Linked DNA regions of Thalassoroseus pseudoceratinae. The protein of the gene in region 3 interacts with the protein of the main gene of each other region in a pairwise test. Links are inferred from orthologs where the notes say so. Each region holds a gene or a part of one and is shown on either strand. Other genes may lie near its edges.

Region 1 (2,804 bases), 420 kb from region 3 along the record:
TGGCTCACTTCGCTGTCAACGACATCCGAACTGGTGTTTCCACTTTTGAAATACAAGTGCGACTGCACGACGATATCGAGCACTTTTTGATCGACCCGACATGCCTGCAGCACATCGACACCCACATCATAGTGCAACGCCATGAGTTCCGTTTCGTCGGAACTCAATTGGCCGGGTTTGAACAAAATGTGGTCGGGAACACCGATCTTGCCGACATCGTGCAGCAATGCGGCTACTTCCAAACGCTTGAGTTGTGTGCCGTCCCATCCCAATCGTTCCGCCAACCCAACGGCGAGCAATGCCACACGACGACTGTGATTCACCGTGCCTTCATCGCGGGCGTGCAGAGCGGCAAGCAGGGAACGCAGTGCGCCCCGCTGGATGACATCGTGCAGCGTGTCGGATTCGTCGGGGTTTTCAAGGCTTTCGGCCGCTTCCGACAACGCCAACAGCGACAGCAATGTGCGTGATGACTCCGCGACATTCCTGCCGGAAAAACGACGTTCCGCGATTGTCGCCACCAGCTCCGCCGACTGCGCGGATTGCGGGCGGGGTTGGTTCTTCGTTGAAGTGGCTTCGTGGGACAAAAGATCGTTCGGCATCGCAGGTGTTCGCTTTCCTGGAGCGAGTTCCGATGATGGGTAGCGTTCCGGAACCAGTCTTCGCCAACGAAAACTCAGCACCAGCTGCTACATCACAACAAGACTTCGTCTAGTAGCCCGTTGCCAAAGTGAGACATCGAAAGTCACAGGTGACGGGAATCGACCGATCTGTTCCGATTTTTCGACTCGGCGGTTGAAAACCGATTTCCATCATTGCATTCTGCTTCTACGGAATCTCGCAGTCTCAATCGACACTGCCGAAACCTAGTTCACCGTTGTGCGAAGTCAAGCATTTCGAAATCGACCCTTCCAAACAATTCGAAACGGATATCCATGGCATCCCGTATTTCCAATCATTGGCTGGTCGATCAAATCCCGTCTGACTGGCGTGCCGAACTCGAGGAGCATCTCGAAACCGAGTCGTTCCAGAACTTGGTCGATTTTGTCGAAGGAGAATACGAGCAAGAGACAATCTACCCGCCACGGGACGCCGTTTTGTCTGCGATGACGTTGACCCCGCTGGAGAAGACGAAAGTGTTCGTTGTCGGACAAGACCCCTACCACGGCCCCAATCAAGCCCATGGATTAGCGTTTTCGGTGCAACCGGAGGTGCCGTTACCGCCATCTCTGAGGAATATCTTTAAGGAGTTGCAAAGCGATCTCGGTTGCGAACCACCGCCAAATGGTTGTTTGACACGCTGGGCCGAGCAAGGCGTTCTCTTGCTGAACACCGTGCTGACCGTGCGGGCTGGGCAAGCAAATTCCCATCGTAAAAAAGGATGGGAAGATCTTACCGACGCGATGTTAAAGGCCGTCGATCGGTCACGGCAACACGCGGTTTTTGTGCTCTGGGGTAATGCGGCCAAGAAGAAATCGTCGTTGATCGACTCCCGTCACACAATTATTTCGTCTGCCCACCCTTCCCCGCTCTCCGCCCGAAACGGGTTTTTCGGAAGTCGGCCGTTTTCACAGATCAATGCCGCTTTAGAAGCTCACGGGCAAGAGCCGATTGACTGGGACAGCTCCGAAACGCATTGATTGGGGGTCGTCCTTGCTTCGGATTGGTCGGAAACGTTATTCTCTGCCTCATTCGAGTACAGTGTCCAATATCCAATGCTCGGTGGTGAACGTTCAATCAGCACGCCAATGAGCGGGCAGACCTTGTTCGCCGCTAGATCAAATCAAAGTTGTTGGGCCACCGTTGAGATCCGAGGAAAGTTTTATGTCGTCCACCGCAACCGTTACCACTCCCAACTGGGACGCCCTTGCCGACCGCGTTCTCGATGGTGCTGGTTTGACCCGTGAAGAAGCCCTGGGAATTTTGCGTTCCGATGACGACCAATTGCTGTCGCTTTTGGCTGCCGCATTTCGGGTCCGAGAGCGATTCTTCGGAAAACAGGTGCAATTGTACTACCTGAAGAACGCCCAAAGTGGCCTCTGCCCTGAGGATTGCGGCTATTGCTCCCAAGCGAAAGGCTCCGAAGCACCGATCGAAAAATACCGGTGGCTCAGCCATGAGAAACTGCTCGCCGGTGCCCGCCAGGCGGCTGAATCGCAAGCCAAGACCTACTGCATCGTTTCCAGCGGACGGGGTCCCAGCGATCGCGAAGTGTCGCACGTCGCTGAAGCGGTTCGGCAAATCAAAGACGAAACCGGTTTGCATATCTGCTGTTGTCTTGGTCTGCTAAGCCCCGACCAAGCCCGTGCGTTGAAGGAAGCCGGTGTCGATCGCATCAATCACAACTTGAACACCAGCGAGCGGTTCTATCCCGAAATTTGCAGCACGCACACCTACGCCGATCGTACCGAAACTCTGCAAGCGGCACGAGATGCGGGTTTAGAACTCTGCAGCGGTTTGATCGTCGGCATGGGCGAGACGGATGAAGACGTGGTCGATGTCGCCATGCAACTCAGCTCGATGCAGGTCGAATCCATCCCAGTCAACTTCTTGAATGCCATCGACGGGACACCGTTGGAAGCCACAGACGAACTTGACCCGCGATACTGCCTGAAAACGCTCTGCCTCGTGCGGTTGACGAATCCGCGAACGGAAATTCGTGTGGCCGGTGGTCGGGAGGTGAACTTGCGATCGATGCAGGCCATGGCGTTGTATCCGGCGAACTCGATGTTCGTCAGCGATTACCTCACCACGCCAGGACAACCTGCAAATGAAGACTTCAAGATGATTGAGGATCTCGGTTT
Region 2 (3,028 bases), on a different replicon or contig from region 3:
ACGAGTTGCTCGCGATGGCCAACGAACAACTCGCAAGACTTGCGGTTCAAGAACGGCTTGAGCATGTCGAGTCGATGGAAGAGCACAAACGGTTGGAGCGTGAAACACAGCGTTTGAAAGCCGTCAATCAGGAACTGCAAAAACGCATACTGCACGACCCGCTCACCAAGATTTACAATCGAGCGTATCTCGAAGATGCACTGCGACGGGAAACCGATCGCTGCTGCCGATTGGCCGAGGCGATCGGGCTCGTTTTCATCGATGTCGATAAGTTCAAGAACCTCAACGACACCCACGGGCACGCGTTTGGCGACGTCGTGCTGCAAAGAGTCGCTCGCACGATGCAAAAGACGCTACGGGGCGCGGATATTCTGGCACGATACGGCGGTGAGGAATTCGTCGCGCTGGTGATGAATCCCAGTCCAGAGGGAATTCAAATCGTCGCGGAGCGTCTAAGAACGGCTGTGGAACGTGAAATTATTGAATTAAACAACACCCGAGTGCCTGTGACCGTGAGTCTCGGTTGTGCGTTGGGAATTCCCGGCCGCGAAGATGACGAGTTCACAAAACAGCTCATTGAAGCTGCCGACCATGCGATGTACGAGGCGAAATCCAACGGACGAAATCAGTCCCGGTTCATCAATTTGCTGCCAACCGCCGATCAACACTTGCTCAACCGAATCAATGAACTTCGCTTTAGCGAATGGCTGGTGACTGGCAACCACATTGCGAGAGAAGTGATCGATCCGATTTGCAAGACGATCCCTCAGCAACATCAACTGATCGGCCAACTCGCCCGGAAACACGGTTATCTGAGCAACGCCGAGGTCCGATTGATCTTGGACGAACAACAAGCGACCGAAGAACGATTCGGAGAAACGGCGATTCGCCGGGGCTTGATTTCACTCGACGTATTAGCCAACTTGTTGGCGTGGCAACAGGAAGACCCCGAGACGCTGCTTCACCACTTGGAACGAAATCGAATTGGCGGTCGAGACGACTATCGGCAATTACTGGGTGATTACCTCGACCAATCCCCAATTCACGAACCATTGTCCGCGATCCCGGCCTAACGGATTATCGGGAATGTGTGTTGAAACCGCACGCTCCGTTGCCGCAACGTGTCTGTTCATGAATCGCAGGTTTTGACGGTAAAACGATTCCTGCGATTTTCGAAACACAATCGCACTCGATGCCAGAGACGCAACGTGCCCGACAGTTCGCAGCGAAGTTTGAAATCGACTTTGCGGAAGCAAATCCAGACCGCCCGTGCGGCACTGCCGGATCGCGAATCGCGAAGTCGGTCGATTCACGATCGGTGGATCCAATCCGAACTCCACCGCGATTCCCAGGCGGTCGTATGCTACGTTAACGTGCGGAGCGAAGTGGCCACGCGGGATGTGATCAATTCATTGTGGCAAGCGGAAAAGCGGGTGGCGGTCCCGTACTGTGTGGAACGTCATCTGGAGTTGACCTGGATCACGTCGTGGACGGATCTCACAGCCGGACGTTTCGGCATCCTGGAACCGACTCCGCAATTGCGAACCGATCCGCTCCGATGTCCGCCGATCGACGAGTTGGATGTGGTCCTCGTTCCTGGCGTAGCGTTCGACTTCCACGGCGGACGGTTAGGACACGGCCAGGGATTCTACGATCGTTTGCTCTCGCGATTGCCCCAGCGGACGATGCTCGTCGGTGTCGCGTTTGATTGTCAGATCGTTTCACACGTTCCAGCCGAACCGCACGACATCCCCATGCACTTCATCCTCACCGAATCAACTCTCCACGATTGCCGGTCGGATTCCATCGGGTAGTAAGCCGACTCAGAACGAAATCGTGGCTTGCAAGAGGGCGGTGTCGTCGAGGGAAATCGTTGGGCGATCGCTTTGGAATTCGAGATCTCTTGCAAAGGAATAGCCCACTTCCAGACCGATCTTGTGACCTCGTTGGAACGGCACGCCCGGCACGACCCGGGGGACGGACTCCACGCCCACCACCAAACGCCAGTCGCCGTACGTCAGTTGATCGTGTTGTCCATCCCCACGTTCGAACGCCCAAGTTCCTCCGCTGAACCCGCCGCCCAAATAGCCCCAACACTGTCGGCTGGGTCCATCGAGGAGAAGAAAGTTCATTCTCGGTCGTGGAAGTATCAGATCGAGCTTGAACGAATCACTCGGTTGCCAAATCAACCCCACCGCAGGAACGGCCGGCAGATCGTTTCGTCCCAAGGCAATCACACCGACGGTCCAAATCCAGGCGGGATCGCGGGAGTACATCGCGAATGCCCCACCTCGAAACTGCCATGCATCGCTGGACGTGTTGTCACCGTCACTGGCGAAAGCGACACTTCCCATCGTTCGCACGGTCCAACGGTCGTTGATCCGACGCACCCAAGATATCCCCACCACCAAATCCAACACGTCATCGGGAAGTCCCAATTCACTTGGTGACTGAAAATCGGTGCGTTCATATCGAAATTGAATGAGCGGCGGCGGTGGACCGAAGATGGGATACATCGGAACTTTGATCGCCGCCCCGTACGAGGATATTCCAAATCCTCCCGTCGACGGCAACCACTCCGCTTCCGCATTCACGAGGGGCCGAAACCGCTTGAGTTGACTGAACACACTTCGAGGTGGTTCAAGATCACCAGAAGTCGCAAATTGGCCTTCAATCGAAGACGGTGGCAATGTCTCCTCAAGTGTGTTTTCCGTAGGAAGTGAAGCCAAACGCACCGACGACGATCCATCATCCGAATCTTGAGAGATCGCTGGCTGAGACTGCAAACCAATGACTGCTACACACAGAATCACCATGCGTCTCGCAGACAAAATGAGCTTGGTTTGCCGAACTTCGCTCATTGACCATCCCATCACGAAGACACTCCGAACACCGTCCGCATTTGCGGCATTATCGGTTCTATCGACCGAAACGGTTCCACCGATCCATCTGTTCTCCCGACCGGCAAATGTTCCCTTTGGAATTCTGTTCGTCAGTCCAGAAAACCGCGAATCGGGCTCAAGTGTGT
Region 3 (2,823 bases):
GATCGGCAACTACGGCGTGAACCAAGAAGATGTCGAGAGTTCCAAGCCGTCGTTGCGAGGGTTTGTCTGTCGGGAACTCTGTCGATTTCCAAGCAATTATCGTTCGGAGTTGTCGCTCGACGAATACTTGAAACAGCACAATGTCATCGGTGTCGAGGGGATCGACACCCGCGCATTGGTCCGGAAACTCCGTATTGCCGGTGTGATGACGGGAGTTCTCTCCACGACTGATCTCGATGATGAATCGCTTGTCAACAAAGCACGACAAAGTCCCGAGTTGGTCGGTCAGGATCTCGTTCAACAAGTGATGCCGGAACAAGCCTCCGAGTGGTCGGAAAGATTGAGCACGCTCGCGCGGTGCAGCGACGAGCCAGACGCTCCGAGCAGCCAATCACACGTGGTCGCGATTGATTACGGGATGAAATGGAATATCCCACGACATCTCCGCGACATGGGCTGCCGAGTGACCGTGGTGCCGGGCACGATGTCGGCGGACGATATTCTTGGCCTGAACCCCGATGGGATTTTTCTCTCCAACGGCCCCGGTGATCCTCGTCCGCTCGAATACGCAGTCGGCACCATTCGGGAGTTGCTCGGCCAGAAACCGATCTTCGGAATCTGTTTGGGGCATCAACTGCTGGGGTTAGCCTCCGGCGGATCGATTTTCAAATTGAAGTTCGGGCATCGCGGGGCAAATCAACCGGTGCTCAACAAGCAGACCGGGCGTGTCGAAATCACCAGCCAAAACCACGGTTTCGCGATTGACGCTGATTCGCTCCCCGATGATGTCGAAGTCACGCACGTCAATTTGAACGACAACACCGTCGCCGGTTTGCGGCACACGAATCATTCGGCTTTCAGTGTGCAGTACCACCCCGAAGCCAGTGCCGGTCCACACGACAGCCGCTACTTATTCAACGATTTTCAATCAATGCTGCAATAAGCATTGAAAAAGTCGAGATCCTGATAGCCGGCGGCTTGCACGATGAGCATTTTCTTTTCATAAGAGGCGAAAACATTCCCTGTGTATTTCGCCTCTTTTGGAAGGAAGTTCATCATGGCTTTGGAACGCACGCTGATTTTGATCAAACCCGATGCCGTCGAACGCCGATTGGCTGGTCGGATTCTGTCTCGGTTCGAGGAGCGTGGCCTGAAAATCGTCGGGCTCAAATTGTTGCAAGTCACGCCGGAACTCTCGAAGCAACACTACGCCGAACACGTTGAGAAGCCGTTCTATCCCGACTTGGAACAGTTCATTACCTCGGGCCCGGTTGTGGCGATTGTTGCCGAAGGCCCGGAAGCCATCAGTGTGGTGCGGACGATGATGGGCAAAACCAACGGTCGCGAATCTGCTCCCGGCACCATCCGTGGCGACTTCGGTATGTCTCGTCAGATGAACCTCGTTCACGGCAGCGACGGCCCCGAAGCCGCCGAGCGAGAAATCAGCATCTACTTCCAATCAAACGAACTCATCGACTACCCAACAAACCTCGATTCTCTGACCTGCGCGGATGACGAGAAGTAATCGTTGGTGTTTTGTGCGATTCAGCACTGATTAACAAAGCCCATGCCTCGAAGATTGCAGACGTTAATCTGATCTTGTTTCGGAGGAATCATGGCTGGATCGCCAGATTTGTCAGCGTTGTATATCAACACATCACTCAAGAAAAACGCGGACGAGAGTCATACCCGGTTGTTGATGAATGCCTCTGCGGGGATCCTGCGGAAGAATGGAGTTGCGGTTGAGCATCTTCATCTCGCTGCTCACGATGTCCCGCCGGGTATTTATCCCGACATGACACAGCATGGCTGGAACACCGATGAATGGCCGCAACTTTGGGAGCGAGTCAAAGCGGCAGACATTCTCATTGTCGGGACACCGCTTTGGCTTGGCGAGGAAAGTTCAATTTGCCGCATTCTCATCGAGCGACTCTACGCTATGTCCGGCGAATTGAATGCGAAAGGACAATCGATCTACTACAACAAGGTCGGCGGTTGCATCATCACCGGCAACGAAGATGGCATTAAGCATACCGCGATGAGCATTGGCTATGCCTTGAACCATCTTGGCTACACAATACCGCCCCAAGCCGATTGCGGTTGGATTGGCGAAGCCGGTCCCGGTCTGTCGTACGGAGACTTAAATGAGGACGGGACCCGAGTCGGTTTTGACAACGACTTTACTCAACGCAACACGACCATCATGACTTGGAACTGTCTGCACCTTGCCCGAATGTTGAAAGACGCCGGCGGTATCCCCAATGAAGGCAACGACCGCAACGCTTGGAAAGCCGGCGAACGCTTCGGCTTTGAAAATCCAACATTCAGTTAGAAGTCATCTGCGTCTACGTCGTTGCGTAGTGTCGCGTGATTAAATCATTCTGCACCCACAGCAATTTGCCGAAGGCGCGGACGGTACGGATTTCTGTGTCTCGGTCGAGGTTCAATCCGAAGATGGTCGCGTTGAAGGCGTCTGCCACGAAGCCCATCAATGCGTTCATTTGCACAAGCGGAATGTCGAGCTGATCACTGCCTGCTTTGGGAGTATGAATCTTGCCGACCATGTCGAGGTACGCAACCATTTTGTCGTTGTACGGGCGGGTGACCAAGGCTTCCAAGTACCTGCCGAGATGCTGCTTGCGGAAGCGAATCATCTCGTGATCGAGCGTGAGTGATTCCAAGCTTTCCGGCGTCTCGCCTTCGTATCCCGATTGCTTCGGGACGAAGTGTCGTTTGGTGGCGTCGTAGTTGAAGAGTTTCTCGTAAACGGCGTCCACCAAAGCCGGCACGAGCGGAGCGAGAAGCGGTGCCGACGCGTGAATG

Evidence for each region.
Region 1: the proteins of ndk (region 3) and G6R38_RS15925 interact in binary tests that used the Escherichia coli proteins (3 or more experiments, as listed by UniProt). The link is inferred for Thalassoroseus pseudoceratinae from one-to-one orthologs.
Region 2: the proteins of ndk (region 3) and G6R38_RS21525 interact in binary tests that used the Escherichia coli proteins (3 or more experiments, as listed by UniProt). The link is inferred for Thalassoroseus pseudoceratinae from one-to-one orthologs.

The regions. Positions count from the first base shown.
Region 1 is NZ_JAALXT010000004.1:385,378-388,181, reverse strand. What follows is about bases 60-2,787. They hold G6R38_RS15925 (uracil-DNA glycosylase), read left to right. Parts: upstream 60-935; coding sequence 936-1,640; downstream 1,641-2,787. Other genes in these bases: bioB (biotin synthase BioB), read left to right, coding at 1,825-2,787; G6R38_RS15930 (diguanylate cyclase), read right to left, coding at 60-602. Outside these bases: more of G6R38_RS15930, read right to left, coding at 1-59; more of bioB, read left to right, coding at 2,788-2,804. UniProt on the Escherichia coli protein: Excises uracil residues from the DNA which can arise as a result of misincorporation of dUMP residues by DNA polymerase or due to deamination of cytosine.
Region 2 is NZ_JAALXT010000006.1:239,746-242,773, forward strand. What follows is about bases 60-3,011. They hold G6R38_RS21525 (5-formyltetrahydrofolate cyclo-ligase), read left to right. Parts: upstream 60-1,208; coding sequence 1,209-1,814; downstream 1,815-3,011. Other genes in these bases: G6R38_RS21520 (sensor domain-containing diguanylate cyclase), read left to right, coding at 60-1,073; G6R38_RS21530 (DUF6268 family outer membrane beta-barrel protein), read right to left, coding at 1,824-2,861. Also shown: more of G6R38_RS21520, read left to right, coding at 1-59. UniProt on the Escherichia coli protein: Involved in the removal of 5-formyltetrahydrofolate.
Region 3 is NZ_JAALXT010000004.1:806,045-808,867, reverse strand. What follows is about bases 48-2,794. They hold ndk (nucleoside-diphosphate kinase), read left to right. Parts: upstream 48-1,063; coding sequence 1,064-1,525; downstream 1,526-2,794. Other genes in these bases: G6R38_RS17515 (protoglobin family protein), read right to left, coding at 2,346-2,794; G6R38_RS17520 (flavodoxin family protein), read left to right, coding at 1,616-2,332; carA (glutamine-hydrolyzing carbamoyl-phosphate synthase small subunit), read left to right, coding at 48-943. In the rest of the region: more of carA, read left to right, coding at 1-47; more of G6R38_RS17515, read right to left, coding at 2,795-2,823. UniProt on the Escherichia coli protein: Major role in the synthesis of nucleoside triphosphates other than ATP. The ATP gamma phosphate is transferred to the NDP beta phosphate via a ping-pong mechanism, using a phosphorylated active-site intermediate.